One region of the Streptomyces sp. NPDC059582 genome, then DNA from elsewhere that is predicted to be linked to it. Evidence: riboswitches for the same ligand, from Rfam matches in the RefSeq annotation. Region 1 holds a riboswitch; the other holds the start of a gene.
What was found. A riboswitch is a leader RNA that binds a small molecule or an ion and turns the genes downstream of it on or off. The one in region 1 is predicted to bind glycine.
Positions count from the first base shown of each region.

Region 1 (11,158 bases):
CATCGAGGGCCGTCCGCGACGCGGCCGTGTCCGGCGGGCGAGCCGAGGCGTCCCCCTGCCCCTGCTGGTGCCCGCTCTCGTGGGCCTCGCCTTCCTGCTGCTGCCGATGCTCGCGCTGCTCGTCCGGGCGCCCTGGAGCGGTATGCCCGAGCAGCTGACCAGCACCGAGGTCTGGCAGGCCCTCCAGCTGTCCCTGGTCTGCGCCACGGCGGCGACCGCGGTGAGCCTGGTCATCGGCGTCCCGCTGGCCTGGGTGCTGGCCCGTGCGGACTTCCCCGGCCGGGGCTTCGTGCGTGCCCTGGTGACCCTGCCGCTCGTGCTGCCGCCGGTGGTCGGCGGTGTGGCGCTGCTGCTCGCCCTCGGCCGCAACGGGGTCGTCGGGAAGTGGCTGGACGCCTGGTTCGGGATCACCCTGCCGTTCACCACGGCGGGCGTCGTCATCGCGGAGACGTTCGTGGCGATGCCGTTCCTCGTCATCAGCGTCGAGGGCACCCTGCGGGCCGCCGACCCCCGCTACGAGGAGGCGGCCACCACACTGGGCGCCTCCCGCTTCACCGCGTTCCGCCGGGTCACCCTACCGCTGATCGCCCCGGGCATCGCGGCGGGCGCCGTGCTGGCCTGGGCCCGCGCACTCGGCGAGTTCGGCGCGACGATCACCTTCGCGGGCAACTTCCCGGGCCGCACCCAGACCATGCCCCTCGCCGTCTACCTCGCCCTTCAGAGCGACCCCGAGGCGGCGATCGCCCTCAGTCTGGTGCTGCTGGCCGTGTCGATCGCGGTACTGGCGGGACTGCGGGACCGTTGGATGACGGCGTCATGACGCCGCCACAGGCCGACCGGGCGGCCCACGGACGAGTTGGCCGGACCGGCCCCGAACCAGCCGACCGGACCCGCAGGCCACGGCGCCCAGCTCGCCACGAACAGCACTGTCAGCTCTGTCCCTGTCCCTGTCCCTGTCCCTGTCCCCGACCATGCCGGACGATTCCTTCATGACCGACCTCGGCGCCACCAAAGCCGCCCCCGCCGCCGCGGGCGCTCACGGCCAGGGCCTCGACGCCCGTCTCGTCGTGGACCGCGACACCTTCCGCCTCGACGTCGCTCTGACCGCGGCTCCCGGGGACGTCGTCGCCCTGCTCGGCCCGAACGGCGCCGGCAAGACCACGGCCCTGCGCGCCCTCGCCGGCCTCGTCCCGCTCTCGGACGGCCATCTACGACTCGACGGCGTCTCGCTGGACCGTACGCCTCCCGAGTCCCGCCCGGTCGGCGTGGTCTTCCAGGACTACCTGCTCTTCCCGCACCTGACGGCGCTGGACAACGTGGCGTTCGGCCCGCGCTGCCACGGCGCTTCCAAGGCAGAAGCCCGTGCGCAGGCCGCCGAGTGGCTGGACCGGATGGGCCTGGCCGACCACACCGGCGCCAAGCCCCGCCGGCTGTCGGGCGGTCAGGCCCAGCGCGTCGCCCTGGCCCGCGCTCTGGCCACCCACCCGCGGCTGCTGCTCCTCGACGAACCCCTCGCCGCGCTGGACGCCCGCACCCGGCTGGAGGTACGGGCCCGGCTCCGGCGTCATCTGGCCGAGTTCGAGGCGGTCGCCGTGCTGGTCACCCACGACCCGCTGGACGCCATGGTGCTGGCCGACCGACTCGTCGTCGTGGAGCACGGGAGCGTCGTCCAGGAGGGCACCCCGTCCGACATCGCCCGCCACCCGCGCACGGACTACATCGCGCGGCTGGTCGGCCTGAACCTGTACCAGGGGCGGGCCGACGGGCACACGGTCCGCCTCGACGCCGGCCCCGCCGTCACCACCACCGAGATCCTGTCGGGCTCGGTCTTCGTGGCCTTCCCGCCGAGCGCGGTCACCCTGCACGGGAGCCGCCCCACCGGCTCCAGCGCCCGCAACCTCTGGCGCTGTGAGGTCGCGGGTCTGGAGACCCACGGCGACCAGATCCGTGCCGACCTCACCGGCGAACTCCCACTCGCCGCGGACCTGACCACGGTGGCCGCCGCCGAACTCGACCTGCGCCCCGGCGCACCCGTCTGGGCGACGGTGAAGGCGACCCAGACGCACGCCTACCCCGCCTGAACCGGTCCGGCGAAGGAGTGCGGGGAACGGCACGACCGGCCAGGACGGACCGCGGGCGCCGCACCGGACTCCCGGCGCGGCGCCCGACGCGGCGCTCAGTCCTCGTACGCGTCCAGCGGCGGGCACGAGCAGACCAGGTTCCGGTCACCGAAGGCCTGGTCGATACGGCGCACCGGCGGCCAGTACTTGTCGGCGGCCGAGACTCCGGCCGGGAAGACGGCCTCCTCGCGGCTGTAGGCGTGCTTCCACTCCCCGCCGAGCGCGGCCGCGGTGTGCGGGGCGTTGCGCAGCGGGTTGTCGTCGGCCGGCCAGTGGTCGGCACCGACCTTCTCGATCTCCGTACGGATGGCGATCATCGCCTCGCAGAACCGGTCGAGCTCGATCAGGTCCTCGGACTCGGTCGGCTCGATCATCAGCGTCCCGGCCACCGGGAACGACATCGTCGGCGCGTGGAAGCCGTAGTCGATGAGCCGCTTGGCGACGTCGTCGACGCTCACGCCGGTCGCCTTGGTGAGCGGGCGCAGGTCGATGATGCACTCGTGGGCGACCAGGCCGCCCGGGCCCGTGTACAGCACGGGGAAGTGCGGTTCGAGCCGCTTGGCGATGTAGTTGGCCGAGAGCACCGCCACCTGCGTGGCCCGCTTGAGCCCTTCGCCGCCCATGAGACGGACGTAGGCCCACGAGATGGGCAGGATGCCGGCCGAACCCCACGGAGCCGCCGAGATCGGGCCGACCCCGGTCTCGGGACCGGCCGCGGGCTGCATCGGGTGGTTCGGCAGGTACGGCGCCAGGTGCGACCGTACGGCCACCGGGCCGACGCCGGGTCCGCCGCCGCCGTGCGGGATGCAGAACGTCTTGTGCAGGTTCAGGTGCGAGACGTCGCCGCCGAAGTGGCCCGGCTTGGCGAGGCCGACGAGTGCGTTGAGGTTGGCCCCGTCGACGTAGACCTGGCCGCCCGCCTCGTGCACCTGCGCGCAGATGTCGGCGACGTGCTCCTCGAAGACGCCGTGCGTGGACGGGTACGTGATCATCAGCACCGACAGCTCGTCGCGGTACTGCTCGATCTTCGCCCGCAGGTCGTCGACGTCGATCTCGCCGTCCCCGGCGGTCTTCACCACGACGACCTTCATACCGGCCATGACGGCGCTGGCGGCGTTGGTGCCGTGCGCGGAGGAGGGGATCAGACAGACGGTCCGCTGCTCGTCCCCGTTGGCCCGGTGGTACCCGCGTACGGCGAGCAGACCGGCCAGCTCGCCCTGCGAACCGGCGTTGGGCTGGAGGGAGACCTTGTCGTAGCCGGTGACCTCGGCGAGCCGATCCTCCAGCTCACGGATGAGCGTGAGGTAGCCCTGCGCCTGCTCGGCGGGCGCGAAGGGATGCAGCTGGCCGAACTCGGGCCAGGTGACCGGCTCCATCTCGGTGGTCGCGTTGAGCTTCATGGTGCAGGAGCCCAGCGGGATCATGCCGCGGTCGAGCGCGTAGTCGCGGTCGGACAGCCGGCGCAGGTAGCGCAGCATCGCGGTCTCGGAGCGGTGCTGGTGGAAGACCGGGTGCGTCAGGTACGTGTCGGTACGCAGCAGCGCGGCCGGCAGGGTGTCCTCGGTGGTCTCGTCCAGCGCCTCGATGTCGCACTCGACACCGAAGGCCGTCCACACGGCGGCGAGCTGTGCCCGCGTGGTGGTCTCGTCGCAGGCGAGGGAGACGTGGTCGGCGTCGACGAGGTACAGGTTCACGCCGTGCTCGCGCGCCGCGGCCACGGTCGCGGCGGCCCGGCCCGGCACCCGCGCGGTGAGCGTGTCGAAGAAGGCGCCGTGCACGATCTCGACCCCGCCCGCGGTGAGACCCGCGGCGAGGAGCGTGGCGTAGCGGTGGGTGCGCCGGGCGACGGCCTTCAGGCCCTCGGGCCCGTGGTAGACGGCGTACATGCCGGCCATCACGGCGAGCAGCACCTGCGCGGTGCAGATGTTGCTGGTCGCCTTCTCCCGGCGGATGTGCTGCTCACGGGTCTGGAGGGCGAGGCGGTAGGCCCGGTTCCCGTCGGCGTCGACGGACACGCCCACGAGCCGCCCGGGCAGGCTGCGCGCGAACTTCTCGCGTACGGCCATGTAACCGGCGTGCGGTCCGCCGAAGCCCATCGGCACACCGAAGCGCTGGGTGGTGCCGACCGCGATGTCCGCGCCGAGTTCGCCCGGCGAGGTCAGCAGCGTCAGCGCGAGCAGGTCGGCGGCGACGGTGACGAGCGCGCCCAGCTCGTGCGCCCGGTCGACGACCGGCTTGATGTCGCGCACGGCTCCGGAGGCGCCGGGGTACTGGACGAGTACGCCGTTGATCTCGCGCTCGGCGATCTCGGCCGGAATACCGTCGCTGAGGTCGGCGACGACGACCTCGACGCCGGTCGGCTCGGCGCGGGTCTGGATCACGGCGATGGTCTGCGGCAGCGCGTCCGCGTCGACCAGGAACAGACCCTTCTTGTTCTTGCCCATGCGCAGGGACAGCGCCATCGCCTCGGCGGCGGCCGTGCCCTCGTCGAGCAGCGAGGCGCCGGACGTCGGCAGGCCGGTGAGCTCGGCGACCATGGTCTGGAAGTTCAGCAGCGCCTCGAGCCGGCCCTGCGAGATCTCCGGCTGGTAGGGCGTGTACGCCGTGTACCAGGCCGGGTTCTCCATGACGTTGCGCAGGATGACGGGCGGCGTGAAGGTGCCGTAGTAGCCGAGGCCGATCATCGAGCCGAGGACCTCGTTGCGGTCCGCGAGGGAGCGCAGCTCGGCCAGCACCTCGGCCTCGGTGCGCGCGCCGGGCAGGTCGAGCGCGTCGGCGTTCTTGATCACATCCGGGACCGCGGCTGCCGTGAGTTCGTCCAACGAGCCGTACCCGACCTGCGCGAGCATCTTGGCCCGCGCCTCCTGGTCGGGCCCGATGTGGCGCTGCTCGAACGGGATTCCCTGTTCGAGCTCGGAGAGCGGAATGCGGTGGGCGGTCATTGCGGAGGCCTCCTGGTCTGACGCGACCTGCGAGGGGTACCAAGGCGCAGGTACCCGGACGGCCTCCCCCTCTGTCATCTCAACCTGAGAGCTTCACCGGATCGCCCACAAAGGGGATACCGGCTTTCACCGTCGGTGAGAGCGGGAGTCCGACGACACCCGCCCTGCTTTCCAGAGTGACCTCGTCCGTGCGGTACGTGGGCCTGAGAGATTCCGGGGAGGATTTGCTCCTTCGGCGCCTCCGATGATGATGCTCGGAGGACTCTCCCGCACGGGGTCGGCAGCCGTCTGCCAGCGTACCAGCGCGGTCAACAGCGGATCCTTCGAGTGGCCACCTTCCTGATTGTGCTCTTTTGTAGTGCTTACGAATGAGTTGCGACCTGGAGGAGGGCCCGTGCAGACCGATATCGATCCGCGCAACCTGATCGGCCGCAAGGCGTTCGACCGCAACGGCACCAAGATCGGAACCATCGACGAGGTCTACCTCGACGACGCGACCGGCGTGCCGGAGTGGGCTGCCATACGTACCGGCCTGTTCTCGAGAGACGCCTTCGTCCCGCTCGAGCCCAGCGAACTGGTCGAGGGCGCCCTGCGCATCCCCTTCGAGCGAGCGCTGATCAAGGACGCCCCGGACTTCGGCGTCGGGCGCCACCTCTCGCCCGAGCAGGAGCTCCAGCTCTACCACCACTATGGCCTCGACATCGCCGCTCCTCCCCCGATCCCGGACCACGACTTCGGCAAGCTGGCAGGCACGGACGAGGCCTGACCCCACCACCCGCCCGACTGCCCCCACCACACCGCCGTCGTACTACGCCCCGCCATCCCGCCGCCCGACCGCCCGGCCGCCCGACCACCCGGCTGCCGGGTCGACGCATGGCGCGGGCGACGGCACGGTGGTCCTGGAAGCTGCTCGCAACGCAGCCCTGGAACGCTTTCTCCCCGCGACCCGGTCGGAGACGCCGCGCGGGCCCACGGACGATCCGGCGGTCGCGAGGCAGGCGGCCGCCGGGCCACTCCCGGCCCAAGCTCCTCGGACCCGCCCCAACGCGTTCGGCTGAACCGCGTCGGACCCCGCGCCCGGACGGACCGCTTCGGGCCGACCGCGCCGCGGCTCCGCCGTCAATCCCCCGCCTGCCCCGATCCGGCCGACCGCTCCACCGCGACACCACCGTCCGAGTCCCGGGCCACGTCCGAGGGCACGACCGATCCGGCGTCCGTGGTCACCACCACTGCCTCTGTCACGGCCGCGACAGCGCCCTCCTCGTCCGGTCTTCGCCGCACCAGTGGCAGCGGATCCGCCGGTTCGAGATCCGGGTCGTCGATCCGGAACGTCCGTACCCGCCCAGGTACGGAGTCGGGCGTCTCGAACCGGACGGTGACCCGGCCGAGGCCGCTGCCCTGCACCCAGCCATGTCCGTGCTCGGCGTGCCGCACGTCATGCCCGGCCCGCCAGCGCCGCTCGACCGGCTCCGGCGACTCCGGCACGGACTCCTGGGCGGCCTTCTCCTCCGGCGCGTGCCGCGCCAGCTCCCCGGCCGCCTGCGCGAACAAGTCCTCCTGCGTGTAGTCGGCGAGCCCGGACACGCCCACCCCCAGGAGCCGCACCCCGCCCGTCGTGTCCACGGAGTCCAGCAGCCGGGCCGCCGCCTCCCGTACGACCGCCGGATCGTCCGTCGGCCCCCGCAGCGTCTCCGACCGGGTCAGCGTCGAGAAGTCGTAGCGCCGCACCTTCAGCACGATGGTCCGCCCCGACAGCCCGGCCCCGCGCAGCCGTCCCACACACCGGTCGGCCAGCCGCTGCACCTCGAGCCCCACCCTGAGCCGATCGTGGATGTCCACGTCGTACGTGTCCTCGACCGACACCGACTTGGTCTCCCGCTCGGCCACCACGGGCCGGTCGTCGTGTGCCAGCGCCATCGCGTGCAGCGCGTGCCCGTGCGCCTTGCCCAGCAGCCGTACGAGCTCGTCCTCGCCCGCCTCCGCGATCTCGTCGACCGTGGTGATCCCGGCCCGCCGCAGATGGTCGCCGGTGGCCGGCCCCACGCCCGGCAGCGTCCGCACCGACATCGGCCCGAGCAGCGCCCGCTCGGTGCCGGGCTCGATCAGCACCAGCCCGTCCGGCTTGGCCTGCTCGGAAGCGATCTTCGCGAGCATCTTGGAGGCCGCCAGCCCCACGGACCCCGTGAGCCCCGTGACGGCTCGTATGTCGGCGCGCAGCCGCACACCCGTCAGCCGGGCCGACTCCGCGTCCCAGGCCGTCTCCCCCGCCTCCAGATCCACGAACGCCTCGTCCAGGCTCAGCGGCTCCACCAGCGGTGACAGCGCCCGCAGCAGCCCCATCACCTGCTCGCTGATCGCCCGGTAGAACCCGAAGCGCGGCACGAGGTACGCGGCGTTCGGCGCCAGCCGGCGCGCCTGCGCCATGGGCATCGCCGAGTTGACCCCGAAGACCCGCGCCTCGTACGACGCGGTCGCCACCACCCCGCGTGGTCCCAGCCCGCCCACGACGACGGCCTTCCCGCGCAGGCTCGGCTTGGACGCCTGTTCCGCCGAGGCGAAGAAGGCATCCATGTCGAGATGCAGGATCGTGGGCGCGGTTCTCACATCTCCGATGCTGCCCTACGCCACTGACAATGCCCCGGCGCGGCTCGGGGCGCCTCTCAGACGGCCCGGTTGCGGCGCCGCGCCAGCTCGTCGGCGGGGTTGGGCCCGACCAGGGTCTCCCCCGTGTCGATCCGCTCCCCGTGCAGCTGTGACAGGGCGTTCTCCACGTCCCGCCACACCACGCCCACGGCGATCCCGAAAACGCCCTGACCGCCCTGGAGCAGGGCGTGGACCTCGTCGGGCGAGGTGCACTCGTAGACCGTGGCGCCGTCGCACATCAGTGTCATGCGCTCCAGGTCGCTGAAGCCCCGCTCCCGGAGGTGCTGGACGGCGGTGCGGATGTTCTGGAGCGACACCCCGGTGTCGAGGAACCGTTTGACGATCTTGAGGACGACCACGTCCCGGAAGCTGTACAGGCGCTGCGTCCCCGACCCGTAGGCGGGGCGCACACTCGGCTCGACCAGCCCGGTACGGGCCCAGTAGTCGAGTTGCCGGTAGGTGATCCCCGCGGCCGCACAGGCCGTCGGGCCTCGATAGCCGATCTGCTCGGACGCCATGGACGTCGCCCCTCCGCTGCTCGGCACGGCCGAAGGTCGCTGCGGAACGTGATCGACCGCGTTGCTGTGAAGCGGGTACGGACCGCTCGCCCCGCAACCGGATCCCGGGACACCCCCAGCCATACCGCCGCCGCTGCTGCTCACGCCGACCTCCGTCCTCGACCTGCCTCCTCGACGGTAGGCAGTCACCAGGGGTGCGTCAACGATCGCCACACTCGGCACGCCGAGTGATAATCACCCTAGGAGTGGTTTCCCGTACCCCACCGCGGGGAAAGGCTAGCCGAATGCGCTCGGAGGGAGCCGCAGGACGCTCTCACTCGCCGCTGGCAATTGCCGCCCGTTCTGGCCCATCACCGGCGGCCCGGCCCCACGGCGCCCCGCTGTCGCACCGGCCTACTGGCTGCTGCTGCCGAAGTCCTCGGGCGAGATCTGGTCGAGGAACTCGCGGAACTTCTCCACCTCGTCCTCCTGCTCGTCCGGGATCGCGATGCCGGCGTCGTCGAGCACCGTGTCGCTGCCGTAGATCGGCGTCCCGGTGCGCAGCGCCAGCGCTATGGCGTCGGAGGGACGGGCACTGACCTCGATCCCACTGGCGAAGACCAGCTCCGCGTAGAAGACGCCCTCACGCAGGTCCGTGATGCGTACTTCGGTGAGCTCCTGACCGACGGCTTCCAGCACGTCCTTGAACAGGTCGTGGGTCAGCGGTCGCGCGGGGGCCATGCCCTGCTGGGCGAAGGCGATCGCCGTCGCCTCCCCCGGCCCGATCCAGATGGGGAGGTAACGGTCGCCTCCCACTTCACGCAGGAGCACGATCGGTTGGTTGGAGGGCATTTCGACCCGGACACCTACGACATCGAGCTCGTTCACACAGCAACCCTAGGCCGTGCCCGGGACGTTTGGGTAGTCGGGCCCGGAACGGGCGCCCGATCACGCCGCGCGCGACCACCCGGTTCAGGGCAGCCGGACCCCGAGCGCGGTCTGCACCAGCGCCGCGTGCAGCTTCACGGTGAGCCCCGCCAGCTCCTTGGTGCGGTCCTCCGCGTGTGCCCTGGTCTGCGGGTTGCGGTGCCGCTTGAGCGGCGCGACCACCTGGTCCACGAGCCCCGCCTCACGGTCCGCGGCGGCTTTCATCACCCGCAGATGCCGTGGCTCGATCCCGAACCGTCCGAGCTCGGTGACCAGCGTGGCCACGGTCACCGCCTCGGCGTCGTACACCCCGCCCTCCAGCGGGGTGATCAGCCCGTAGGACTGCCACTCCTCGAGTTCCTGCTCACCGATCTCAGCCGCGGCCAGCAGCTCGGCACGGCCGATCCGGGCTGCCCCGAACGCCTCCGGCACCTCCGGCACGGCCTCACCGTCCCGCTGGCGCCCCACCGCGGGCAGCCGCACGGCCTCACCGCGCTCCATCGCCTCAAGGTGCTCACGGATCACCTTGAGGGGAAGATAGTGGTCCCGCTGCATCCTCAGGACGTGACCGAGGCGCTCGACATCCTGGGCGCTGAACTTGCGATACCCCGAGGGGGTCCGCTGCGGCTCGATGAGGCCCTCCGACTCCAGGAATCGGATCTTCGAGATGGTGACCTCGGGGAACTCCTCGCGCAGCACGTTCAGCACCGTGCCGATACTCATCAGCCCACTGTCCGCCGCGGCGATGCCGTGTCCGGCACCGCCGCCCGGTGTTCGAAGCATGGACCTTCCCTGGGGATCCCCCCGGACGACGTCCGGGGGACGGTCAGTAGCCTCGCTGGCTCGCGTAGAAGACCAGCCGGTACTTGCCGATCTGTACCTCGTCCCCGTTCGACAGAGGGACCTGGTCGATCCGCTCGCGGTTGACGTACGTGCCGTTGAGGCTGCCCACGTCGGCGACCGTGAACGTGCCGTCCTGGCCACGCCGGAACTCCACATGCCGACGCGACACCGTCACGTCGTCGAGGAAGATGTCGCTCTGCGGGTGACGCCCCGCCGTGGTCAGCTCACCGTCCAGAAGGAAGCGGCTGCCCGAGTTCGGACCCCGGCGCACGACCAGCAGGGCGGAGCCCAGCGGCAGTGCGTCGACGGCCGCCTGCGCCTCCGGCGACAGCGCCGGAACCGCCGTCTGACCGGTGACTTCGGCGTCGTAGGCCTCGATTCCGGAGATCGAGATCGTGGACGTCGTCTCCGACGGCCGCTCGGGCGTCACACCGGGACGCAGCGGCGCGCCGCAGTTGGAACAGAAGCGGCTGTTCTCACCGTTACGGTGACCGCACCTCGTACACACCAGGGCCGACACGGAAAACCCTCCACCCGTACTTGAGGTTGGCGGTTGCCCGAAACCTATGCCGCCGGACTGGGCAGGGTCAACAGACGGCGCGCCCTGACCACCTGAAATGTCACCGCCCGGACCAGCCACCTGGTCCCGGAACAGCGGCCGCTGGCCCTCCGCGTCAGGCTGTGCGCGATGGCGAGCGGTGGCGTTGTCGCCACCCTCTCGCGCGCTCTTGCCGAACAACTTCGCAAACAACTTCACGGGCGATTCCCCTTGACCGAAACAGACCCGCCCGTGGGGCAGGACGAACCCTGACTCAATACACCGGTCGACCCGGACATCTTCACAACGTCCGTATCCACCTGACAGTTTCCACCACGCACCACCCATTCGGTGCGCCGACCCCCCGCAACCTCGTGCCCTCGCGTGACGACCCCCATGCACCCCCGGTTCACGAGGAGGACGACCGAGCGTAGTCAGGCCGCTTCGCCGCTCGCAAGGCGTCGACGACGATCATGCTCGAACGCTCCACGGTAACCGTGGCCTGCTCCTTCTCCATTGTCTGCACCACGCCTCCAGGGATGTTGAGCGCCGGTTCGAGATCCTGCGGCTTGCCGATGACCTTGAAACGATACGGAGCGTTGATCTTGTTCCCGTCGACGCTCACGCTCTTGCCTGATTCCGACAGAT
Region 1 is NZ_JBHWCC010000077.1:16,121-27,278, forward strand. Features, by position in the region: gene ACFV0T_RS38895 (ABC transporter permease) at 1-820, shown strand, start outside; gene ACFV0T_RS38900 (ABC transporter ATP-binding protein) at 990-2,081, shown strand; gene gcvP (aminomethyl-transferring glycine dehydrogenase) at 2,177-5,062, opposite strand; glycine riboswitch at 5,244-5,342, opposite strand; gene ACFV0T_RS38910 (PRC-barrel domain-containing protein) at 5,457-5,828, shown strand; gene ACFV0T_RS38915 (DNA polymerase IV) at 6,182-7,666, opposite strand; gene ACFV0T_RS38920 (MerR family transcriptional regulator) at 7,723-8,367, opposite strand; gene ACFV0T_RS38925 (bifunctional nuclease family protein) at 8,617-9,090, opposite strand; gene ACFV0T_RS38930 (MerR family transcriptional regulator) at 9,175-9,912, opposite strand; gene ACFV0T_RS38935 (FHA domain-containing protein) at 9,956-10,858, opposite strand; gene ACFV0T_RS38940 (DUF881 domain-containing protein) at 10,920-11,158, opposite strand, start outside.

Region 2 (11,158 bases), on a different contig from region 1:
CGGAGTTCCGCGCCTAAGGGCTGTCCCGTAACCCCCGGCGGGCGCACGACGACAGCTACGGCACCTCGCCGCGTTGTCGGATCGCCCGCATACGCCCAGTATGCGGACGGTCCTCCGCCTTGCGATGCACCGCATCTGACGCCGCGCGCTGTTCCACCGGGGATTAACGGGACAGCCCTTAGAGCGAAACGCGCCCTGGTCCTCCCGCCCCGCTCGGACGGTTCCCGACAGCGGGTGCGGCCGTCCGACGGCCCGGGGCCGATGGACTCCCCGGGCCGTCGGGCGGCCGTTCGGGCGGCCGTGCGGGCCACCTGCCGGCGCTCAGTCCACGGTCGCCCACTCCCGCAGGGCGGCCTTGCTCGCGAAGTTCGCCACGTCCTTGTCCAGCGGTTCGTCGGTGTACTGGTGGAAGCGCCACGTCGCCTTGATGCGCGGCTTGCCGGCGGTGACGTAGTCCGCGATCCAGAGGCCGTCGCCCGCGTACGAGGTCGTGTCGATGTTGAGCCAGAAGTTCCGGTTCGTGTACAGGACGACCCGGTTGCGGGGCCGCAGTTCCTTCACCTTCCGGATGAACCGGTCCTTGTCCGCGTTGCTCGCGTGCGTGCCCTCGCCGGTCGTCTCCCAGTCGACGGCGAGGATCTCGCCCGCCTTCTCGGGGGCCTTGCTCACGAAGTACTCCGCCTGCGCGGTGATGTTGCCGGGCCACAGGAAGTGGTAGTAGCCGACGACCAGACCGGCGTCGCGGCCGTGCTTCGTCTGGGCGGTGAGTCTGGGGTTGACGTACGAACGGCCCTCCGACGCCTTGATGAAGACGAAGGAGAGACCGTCCGTGTCGTACGCGGAGGGCTGATACGCGCTCACGTCTATGCCGCGCAGCATATGAGGGGCTCCTTTGACTGTCGGTGGGGGGACAGGAGTCGGAGTGGGTGTATGCCCACCCTGGCACGGGTGATTCGTCGACGTGGGCGAATCCCTTTTCTCTGTTCACTCGGCATTCGCTCTGAGTTTTCCGGAATATCGGTGCGTCGGGCTTGATGTACACCGGACGACTCGAATGCAGTGAGAGAACACCGCGGAAGACAACCGTCCGCCCGAGACGGCTGTCTGTCACAGCGTCGATTCCGCACGACCCACGCAAGGAAACACAGTGCAGACGCCCCTCCACGACGTCCCCGCCGTCCGGCCCGCAGACACTGCGGCACCCGCCGTGCGGCACCCTGTACGCCTCGACATCCAGGGACTTCGCGCCCTGGCGGTGTCCCTCGTCGTCGTCGCCCACGCCGGCGTGCGGCAGTTCAGCGGTGGTTATGTCGGCGTCGATGTCTTTTTCGTCATCTCGGGCTTTCTCATCACTTCGCTGCTGCTTCGCGAATTGTCCACGACGCACGCCATATCGATCAGGAAGTTCTACGCCCGCCGGGCACTGCGGCTGCTTCCGGCATCGACTTGCGTCGTCGTCACCACCTTGATCGGTTCCTGGCTGTTCCTGTCGAAGGTCCGCTTCGAGGAGTACGTGGGCGACGCGGTGAGCAGCGCCCTCTACGCGGTGAACCTCCGGCTGGCCGCCAACGGCACCGACTACCTCGCCGAGGGCAGTCCGCCGTCCCCGTTCCAGCACTTCTGGTCGCTGGCCGTGGAGGAGCAGTTCTATCTGCTCTGGCCACTGCTGCTGCTGGTCAGCTGGCGGCTGCTGCGCCGCCGCGCCGTGCTCGCGGTGCCGCTCGCCGCGCTCTGCGCGGGTTCGTTCTGGCTGAGCGTCACGGTGACCGAAGGCTCGGCGTCCTGGGGGTACTTCGGCTCGCACACCCGGTTCTGGGAACTCGGCGTCGGCGCGCTGCTCGCCCTGTCCGCCGAGCGGCTCGACCGGCTGCCCGCCTGGATCGCCGCGCCGATGACCTGGACCGGCCTGGCCTGTGTCCTGCTGGCCGCCGTCCGCTACGACAACGACACCCCCTTCCCCGGATACCACGCCCTCCTGCCGGTCCTCGGGGCCGCGCTCGTGCTGGCCGGCGGCTGCTCACCCGCGCCGTACGACGCCGGGTTGCTGCTCGCCCGGCGGCCGGCGGTCTGGCTCGGCGGGCTGTCGTACAGCTGGTATCTGTGGCACTGGCCGTTGCTCGTCATCGGGCCCATGGCGGTGGGCAGGACCGGCGGGGTCCGGCTGGCGCTGGCGTTCGCCCTGCTCGCTCTGCCACTGGCCTGGGCGACCCTGCACCTGGTGGAGAACCCCGTACGCTTCCACACCGTGTTCCGTGGCCGGCCGAACCGCGCGCTCGCGCTCGGGGCCGCCCTGTCGGCGGGCACCGCGGTGATCGCCCTGACGGCGTCCCTCGTGCCGCCGCCGATCGACTCCGGCCGGGCGGCGCCGGACGTACGGCACGAACTCGCGAGCGCGGCGGACCCGGCACAGCGCGTGGAACAGCTCCTGGAGACGTCCGGCACGAGCCTGCCGAGCAATCTCGCACCGGCCCTGACCGAGATCAAGGCGGTCCGGTCCCCGATCTACCGGGACGGCTGTCACGCGAGCTACGGCGGCACACGCACACCGTCGTGCGTCTACGGCGACCCCGCCTCGCACGACGTGGTCGTGCTCTTCGGCGATTCCCACGCCGCCCAGTGGTTCCCCGCGCTCGACCGGCTCGCGCGCGCACACCACTGGAAGCTGGTCTCGCTGACGAAGGCGTCCTGCAAGACGGCCGCGGTGACCATCGTCCACCAGGGCGAGCCGTACGCGTCCTGCGACGTCTGGCGCGACAAGGCGATCGCGCGGATCAAGGCCCTGCGCCCCGCGCTGGTGGTCGTCTCCTCCTCGGAGGCGGGTGACCCGGTCCGCCCGACGACCGATCCCGGCCGGCAGTGGACCGACGGGTTCCGCACCACCTTCGACGCCCTCGGCGCTTCGGGGGCCCGGATCGCCGTGCTGCTCGACACCCCCTGGCCGAAGTCGGACGCGGTCGACTGCGCGGCGCTGTACCCGATGCGGCTGACCCGGTGCGCGAACCACCTGCCCGAGGCGGTCCAGGATCCGGTCCGGCGAGCGGCGGTCACGGCCGCGGCGAAGTCGGCCGGCGCCGCGCTGATCGACCCGCGGCCCTGGCTGTGCACCCACACCGGCGCCTGCCCGGTGCTGGTCGGGAACATCCTCGCCTACCGCGACGACAGCCACCTGTCCGAGGGGTACGCAGCGGCCCTCGCCCCCGTCCTCGACGACCGCCTGACCGATGCCGTCGGGGGGCGGCCGAGCCACTGAGCCGGCGCCGCTGAGCCGGGCGAGCCGCCGAGCCGGGCGAGCCGCCGAGCCGGGCGAGCCGCCGAGCGGGGGGCATCCGCTCAGCGCCCGATCCCGGTGCTCGACCTCAGCACTCGATGATGTTGACCGCCAGCCCGCCCCGGGCCGTCTCCTTGTACTTGACGGACATGTCGGCGCCGGTCTCCTTCATGGTCTTGATGACCTTGTCGAGGGAGACCTTGTGGGAGCCGTCGCCGCGCATGGCCATGCGGGCGGCCGTGACGGCCTTGACCGCCGCCATGCCGTTGCGTTCGATGCACGGGATCTGGACGAGCCCGCCGACGGGGTCGCAGGTCAGGCCGAGGTTGTGCTCCATGCCGATCTCGGCGGCGTTCTCCACCTGCTCGGGACTGCCGCCCAGCACCTCGGCGAGCGCGCCGGCGGCCATGGAGCAGGCGGAGCCGACCTCGCCCTGGCAGCCGACCTCGGCGCCGGAGATGGAGGCGTTCTCCTTGAAGAGCATCCCGATGGCTCCGGCCGCGAGGAGGAAACGGACCACGCCCTCCTCGTCCGCGCCGGGGATGAAGTTGACGTAGTAGTGCAGGACCGCCGGGATGATGCCCGCGGCGCCGTTCGTGGGGGCGGTCACCACGCGGCCGCCGGCCGCGTTCTCCTCGTTCACCGCCATCGCGTAGAGCGTGATCCACTCCATGGAGTGGGCCAACGCGTCGCCGTCGGCCCGCAGCTGGCGGGCCGTCACCGCGGCGCGGCGGCGCACCCGCAGGCCGCCCGGCAGAATGCCCTCACGGGACATGCCACGCGACACGCACGCCTGCATCACCCGCCAGATGTCGAGCAGGCCGGAGCGGATCTCCTCCTCCGTGCGCCAGGCGCGCTCGTTCTCCAGCATCAGCGCGGAGATCGACAGGCCCGTCTCCTTCGTCAGGCGCAGCAGCTCGTCGCCCGTGCGGAAGGGGTACTTGAGGACCGTGTCGTCCAGCTTGATGCGGTCCGCGCCCACCGCGTCCTCGTCGACGACGAAGCCGCCGCCGACGGAGTAGTACGTCTTCGACAGCAGCTCCTTCCCCGCGTCGTCGTACGCCCACAGCGTCATGCCGTTCGCGTGGTAGGGGAGCGTCTCGCGGCGGTGCAGTATCAGGTCGTCGTCGAAGGAGAACGGGATCTCGTGCTCGCCGAGCAGCCGGAGCCGTCCCGCCTCCTTGATCTTCTCCACCCGATCGTCGGCCCGCTCCACGTCCACCGTGCGCGGCGAGTCGCCCTCCAGGCCGAGGAGCACCGCCTTGGGGGTGCCGTGGCCGTGGCCGGTGGCGCCGAGGGAGCCGTACAGCTCCGTGCGCACGGACGCGACGGAGTCCAGCAGGCTTTCGTTGCGCAGCCTGTGGGCGAACATGCGCGCCGCGCGCATCGGGCCGACCGTGTGGGAGCTGGACGGGCCGATGCCGATCGAGAACAGGTCGAAGACCGAGATGGCCACGGTGACTCCTCAGAACGGGGGTGGAACAAGGGGTGGGGCACCGTGCTCACCTCTCAGTGTGCGCGCGGTGCCCCGTACGGCGGTACTACTTGCTGCCCAGCGTGGGGTACAGCGGGTGCTTGTCGGCCAGGGCCTTCACCCGGGACTTCAGCGACTCGACGTCGTACGACGGCTTGAGCGCCTGTGCGATCACGTCCGCGACCTCGGCGAAGTCCTCGGCCGTGAAGCCTCGGGTGGCCAGGGCCGGCGTGCCGATCCGCAGGCCCGACGTCACCATCGGGGGCCGCGGGTCGTTCGGGACGGCGTTGCGGTTGACCGTGATGCCGACCTCGTGGAGGCGGTCCTCGGCCTGCTGGCCGTCCAGCTCGGACTCGCGCAGGTCGACCAGGATCAGGTGCACGTCCGTGCCGCCCGACAGGACGTTCACCCCGGCCTCGCGGGCGTCCGGCGCGGTCAGGCGCTCGGCGAGGATCCGCGCGCCGTCCACCGTACGGCGCTGGCGCTCCTTGAAGTCCTCGCCGGCGGCGATCTTGAAGGAGACCGCCTTGGCCGCGATCACGTGCTCCAGGGGGCCGCCCTGGAAGCCCGGGAACACCGAGGAGTTCAGCTTCTTCGCGAAGTCCTTCTTCGCCAGGATGATGCCGCCGCGGGGACCGCCCAGCGTCTTGTGGGTCGTGGAGGTGACCACGTCCGCGTGCTCCACCGGGTTCGGGTGGAGGCCGGCCGCGACCAGACCCGCGAAGTGCGCCATGTCGACCCACAGATAGGCCTCGACCTCGTCGGCGATCCGGCGGAACTCCGCGAAGTCCAGCTGGCGCGGATACGCCGACCAGCCCGCGATGATCACCTTCGGGCGGTGCTCCTTGGCGAGCCGCTCCACCTCGGCCATGTCGACCAGGCCGGAGTCGTCCACGTGGTACGCGACCACGTCGAACTGCTTGCCGGAGAAGTTCAGCCGCATCCCGTGGGTCAGGTGGCCGCCGTGCGCCAGGTCCAGGCCGAGGATGGTGTCGCCGGGCTGGGCCAGCGCGAACAGCGCGGCCTGGTTGGCGGAGGCGCCCGAGTGGGGCTGCACGTTGGCGTACTCGGCGCCGAACAGCTCCTTGACCCGGTCGATGGCGATCTGCTCGGCGACGTCGACGTGCTCGCAGCCACCGTAGTAGCGGCGGCCCGGGTAGCCCTCGGCGTACTTGTTGGTCAGGACCGAGCCCTGCGCCTCCATGACCGCGACCGGCGCGAAGTTCTCGGAGGCGATCATCTCCAGGGTGGACTGCTGACGGTGCAGCTCGGCGTCGACGGCGGCGGCGACGTCCGGGTCGAGCTCGTGCAGGGGGGTGTTCAGAAGCGACATGGGTGGGTGACTCCTCAGCCGGCGGAAAAGGCGGTGTACTCGTCGGCGGAGAGCAGGTCGGCCGGCTCGTCCGTCACGCGCACCTTGAACAGCCAGCCGCCCTCGAAGGGGGCCGAGTTCACCAGCGACGGGTCGTTCACCACGTCCTCGTTGACCTCGGTGATCTCCCCGTCGACGGGGGAGTACAGGTCGCTGACCGACTTGGTCGACTCCAGCTCGCCGCAGGTCTCGCCCGCGGTCACCGTGTCACCGACCTCCGGGAGCTGAACGAAGACGACATCGCCGAGCGCGTTGGCCGCGTGCTCCGTGATGCCGACCGTCGAGACGCCGTCCTCGGCGCCCGACAGCCACTCGTGCTCCTTGCTGTAGCGCAGCTGCTGGGGGTTGCTCATGGCCTGAATTCTCCTGTACGCGGGGGAGTGCTGATGGATGGGGGAGGGTCGGAACCGCTGATGAGCAGCGGAAATGTGCGCGGTGTCACGCAAGGACCGCGCTCAGTGTCTACTTCTGGCGCTTGTAGAACGGGAGCGCCACGACCTCGTACGCCTCGTGGGTTCCGCGAATGTCCACGCCGACGCCCCGGGTGCCAGGCGCCGCGTGCGCCGCGTCGACGTACGCCATGGCGATCGGCTTGCCCAGCGTGGGCGAGGGGGCGCCGGAGGTGACCTCGCCGATCACCTCGCCGCCGGCCACGACGGCGTACCCGGCGCGCGGGACACGGCGGCCCTCGGCGACCAGGCCGACGAGGACGCGCGGGGGCTTCGCCTCGGCCCGGGAAGCGGCCTCCGTCAGCGCCTCGCGGCCCACGAAGTCGCCCTCCTTCTCGAACTTCACGACCCGTCCGAGCCCGGCGTCGAAGGGCGTCAGGGAGGTGGTCAGCTCGTGCCCGTACAGCGGCATGCCCGCCTCCAGGCGCAGCGTGTCCCGGCAGGACAGACCGCACGCGATCAGTCCGACGGGCGCGCCCGCCTCGGTGAGCGCCTGCCACACCCGCTCCGCGTCGGCCGGGGCCACGAACAGCTCGAAGCCGTCCTCGCCGGTGTAGCCGGTGCGCGCGATGAGGGCGGGGACGCCCGCGACGGTGCCGGGCAGGCCCGCGTAGTACTTCAGGCCGTCGAGGTCGGCGTCGGTGAGGGACTTCAGGATGCCGGGGGACTCGGGGCCCTGGACGGCGATCAGGGCGTAGGCGTCGCGGTCGTCGCGGACCTCGGCGTCGAAGCCGGCGGACCGCTCCACGAGCGCGTCGAGCACGGTCTGCGCGTTGGAGGCGTTGGCGACGACCATGTACTCCGTCTCACCGAGCCGGTAGACGATCAGGTCGTCGAGGATGCCGCCGTCCGCCTGGCAGATCATGGTGTAGCGCGCGCGGCCGACGCCGACGGAGCCGATGTTGCCGACCAGGGCGTGGTTCAGCAGGTCCGCGGCCTGCGGTCCGGTGACCGTGATCTCGCCCATGTGCGACAGGTCGAACAGACCGGCCCTGGTCCGCACCGCGTTGTGCTCGTCCCGCTCGGAGCCGTAGCGCAGGGGCATGTCCCAGCCGGCGAAGTCGGTCATCGTCGCGCCGAGCGAGCGGTGTACGGCATCCAGCGCGGTGTGACGGAGTGGGGTACTGCTCATCGGACGGTCGTCTCCCAGGGCGATGGGGGTCCCCTGCGCGGCAGAACCGAGCATGGGGGAGGGCGAGGTCGTTCCTCCCCATCTGTCATCGGAACCTGAGAGGTTCGTCGTGACCACGCGTGGTCACGACTTGCACCTTGGGTGGAGCCACTGTCGCAGCGGCCCGCTTTTCAGATGTGCCTCGCCCGCGCGGTAACTGGGGCCTGAGAGATTCAAGGGAGGGACTTGCTCCTTCGGCGCCCCGGCGCAGCACTGCTGCTGGGGACTCTCCCGCGCGGATTCAAGCGGCCGGTATGCAGTTGGCGCGGACATCATTGCACGCCTCGTCCGCCGAGGGCAGGGCCGCATCTGTAACCGGCTTGTGGCGGTACGCGCACGAAAACGCCGGACATCACGCATTACCTTCTCTTTACGCTTGGCGGGGAAAGGACTTACCTGACCCCAGGGGAGGACGATGACGGTGAACAGGATCACGGCGTACGCCAGTACGGCCGCCGCACTGCCCAAGCAGCCCGCGGCCCCGGTCGCCGAGGCGCGCGCGCCACTGCCCGCGCCGGTCGTCCGCGACTTGCGCGAGCGCTCCGGGCACAGCCCGCACGGCCTGGTCTTCGGTCCCCGCGACCTGGTCGTGATCACCGGCCTGCCCGGCAGCGGCAAGTCCACGCTGATGCGGCGCGCGGCGCGGGGCATCCGCGTCGACTCCCAGGACACCCGCGACCGCTGGGACGCCCGCGCGCCCCGCTTCCTGCCGTACGCCTGCTACCGCCCGCTCGTCCGCCTCGCCCACTACGCCGGACTGCGCCGCGCCGTGCGCACCGGCCGGGGCGTCGTCGTGCACGACTGCGGCACCCAGGCCTGGGTGCGCGACTGGCTGGCCCGCGAAGCCCGCCGCCGGGGCGGCACCCTGCACCTGCTGCTGCTCGACGTCACCCCGAGCACGGCTCTGGAGGGCCAGCGCGACCGGGGCCGCGGCGTCTCGCGCTACGCCTTCCTGCGCCACCGCCGCGCCGCCGCCCGTCTGCTGCGCGCCGTCGAGAAGGGCGACCTGCCCCCGGGCTGCGGCTCGGCGCTGCTCCTGGACCGGGACGCGGCGGACGTACTGGGCCGGATCGACTTCGCGGCCTGAGCGCGGAGGGAGGGAAGGGCGACGGGGTGGGCGGGCGAGGGGGCCGGCCCACCGGGCCGACGGGTGGATGCGCCGGAGGGGGCGGTCGGACGGACGTGCCGGGGTGCCGGGAAGAGGCCCATGTGTGGAGGGGGCCTGGTCGACGGACGGACGGGCAGGGGGCACGGTCGGGGCGACGGGCGGAGGAGCCGAGGGACGGTCCGGTCGGCGGGCGGGTGGGCCGAGGGGTGCTCAACTCGACGCATTGGTGGGCCGAGGGGCGGTCGGATCGGTGGGTGGGTGGGCCGAGGGGTGCTCAACTCGACGCATTGGTGGGCCGAGGGGCGGTCGGATCGGTGGGTGGGTGGGCCGAGGGGTGCTCAACTCGGCGGATCGGTGGGCCAAGGGGCGGTCGGATCGGCGGACCGATGGGCCAAAGGCCGGCCACGGCGACGGCCAGGCGGCGCGGTCCGCGGGCACGGCGCGACGGAGCGGCTCGCGGGGCCGTCGCGGATCGGTCTGCGGGACGATTGCACGGAGGCCCGCACCCGTTAGCCTTTTGAGCCACAGCAGGTTCCCAGCAGGCGGTAGAGAGATGGACTTCCCGGCGGATCTTCCCGCGGACTTTTCCGCGGGCTTCCCCGCACAGACGCACCCCCATCCGCACGGCGGATGGCCCGGCAACGAGCTGGAGGAGGTGCTTTCCGCCTCCCTCGGCGTCCCGACGGCCGGCGGACGGATCGTCGAGGTGCTCGGCCGCAGCTTCGTCTGGGTGCCGCTGCCCAACGGCGGAGGCCCGCACAGCGGCCCGCTCGACCTGCCCACGCTGGAGATCGAAGGCCAGGTGTACGTGCCGGTCTTCAGCTCCGAGGAACAGTTCCGGCAGGTCGTCGGCTCGCACATGCCGTACACCGTCGCGCCTGCCGTGGACTTCGCCCGCGGTCTGCCGCCGCAGGTCGGCATCGCCGTGAACCCGGACGGCGTGGTGGGCATCCCGCTGCCGCCGACCGCGGTGGCGGAGCTGTGCCGCAGCGGGCGTACCCCGCTGGACGGCTTCGCGAGCGGCGGCCGGGTGCGGCTGTTCGAGCCGGACTGGCAGGACGACCCGGTGGACTTCCTCGCCGCGGCCTCGGCCGAGTTCGCCGACACCGGCGTCGTGCTCACCGCCCGCCGCTGCCTGGCCGCCATCGAGACCGGGGACCCCGTCCTGTTCGTCGGCGTCGAACTGGCCCACTGGGAGGGCGACCTGCGCGTCCTGCCGATGGACGCGCTGGGCCGGGCCCTCGCCAGGGTCGCCGTGCGGTGGCCGGTGAACCTCGTCCTCCTGGACGTGGTGGAGGACCCGGTGACGGACTGGATGCGGGAGCGGGTCCGCCCGTTCTACCAGCGCGGTCACTGACCGCGTGCCCGACCACGAGCCATCCGTCTTCGCCGACGCGGAACAACCCCCGAACTCCTGGGCGGCTGTTGTCGGCTGAGACGCCTAAGGTGGTTTCATATCCACGGCGACGTTTCTCGAAGGGGCGGTAAAGGGTGAGCGCGAGCGGCACTGCCGCGACCGGGCAGGTCGAGCACACGCTGCGCCAGGTCACGCCCGGGCGTTACGACGCCTACGAGGCGCTCCTGCGTGCGCTCGCGACCCCGTCCTCCGGCCAGGTCTGGATGCTGCTGTGGCACGGCCAGGCCGGTTCCCCCGACGCCCAGTACGGGAACATGGAGGTCGAAGGCTTCGGCTACGCCCCCTGTGTGACCTCCGCCCAGGAGCTCTCGGCCAGCGGCTGGAACCGTTCGTACGAGGTGGTGGACGGCCTCGACGTGGCCCGCACCCTCTACCCCGACCACTTCGGCCTCTGGCTGAATCCGCACGCTCCCGGCGGCGGGCTCGGCATCCCCTGGCTCGACCTGCGCCGGATCGCCACGGGCCTGGAGCGTCAGCCGGCCGGCCCGCTGCGGCTGTCCGAGCCCGGGATCGAGATCCCCCAGTTCTACGCCCTGCTCGCGCAGAACGCCCACCGCACCCCGGCCGTCCGCACGCTGCGCCGCGCCTGGGTGCAGCCCACGCTCGGGGCGCCGTACCTCGCCATCGGCCTCGACGTCTACGACACCTCGCCGCCCGCCGTCGACTCCGTGCGCGGGATGATGCAGCAGTCCATCGGCGCGGTGCCGGACGGGCTGCCGGTGTCGACGGTGGCGATGTCCGACGAGCACGACCCGGTCGTGATGTGGATGCGGGCCAACGCCCGCCCGTTCTACGACCGCGAGGCCCACGCGGCGGCCCCGCTCCAGGCTCCGGCGGCCGGATACGGCTACCCGCCCGCCACCGGCAGGTACTGACGGGGAGTCAAGTCCCCCTGCCGA
Region 2 is NZ_JBHWCC010000028.1:27,510-38,667, forward strand. Features, by position in the region: partial or broken gene ACFV0T_RS23385 (NADPH-dependent F420 reductase) at 1-17, shown strand, start outside; gene ACFV0T_RS23390 (glycoside hydrolase family 25 protein) at 322-879, opposite strand; gene ACFV0T_RS23395 (acyltransferase family protein) at 1,148-3,250, shown strand; gene ACFV0T_RS23400 (L-serine ammonia-lyase) at 3,357-4,724, opposite strand; gene glyA (serine hydroxymethyltransferase) at 4,810-6,075, opposite strand; gene gcvH (glycine cleavage system protein GcvH) at 6,090-6,467, opposite strand; gene gcvT (glycine cleavage system aminomethyltransferase GcvT) at 6,577-7,695, opposite strand; glycine riboswitch at 7,876-7,978, opposite strand; gene ACFV0T_RS23420 (AAA family ATPase) at 8,150-8,821, shown strand; gene ACFV0T_RS23425 (enhanced serine sensitivity protein SseB) at 9,396-10,199, shown strand; gene ACFV0T_RS23430 (enhanced serine sensitivity protein SseB C-terminal domain-containing protein) at 10,334-11,134, shown strand.
Region 2: another riboswitch for glycine. It lies ahead of gcvT (glycine cleavage system aminomethyltransferase GcvT); the one in region 1 lies ahead of gcvP (aminomethyl-transferring glycine dehydrogenase).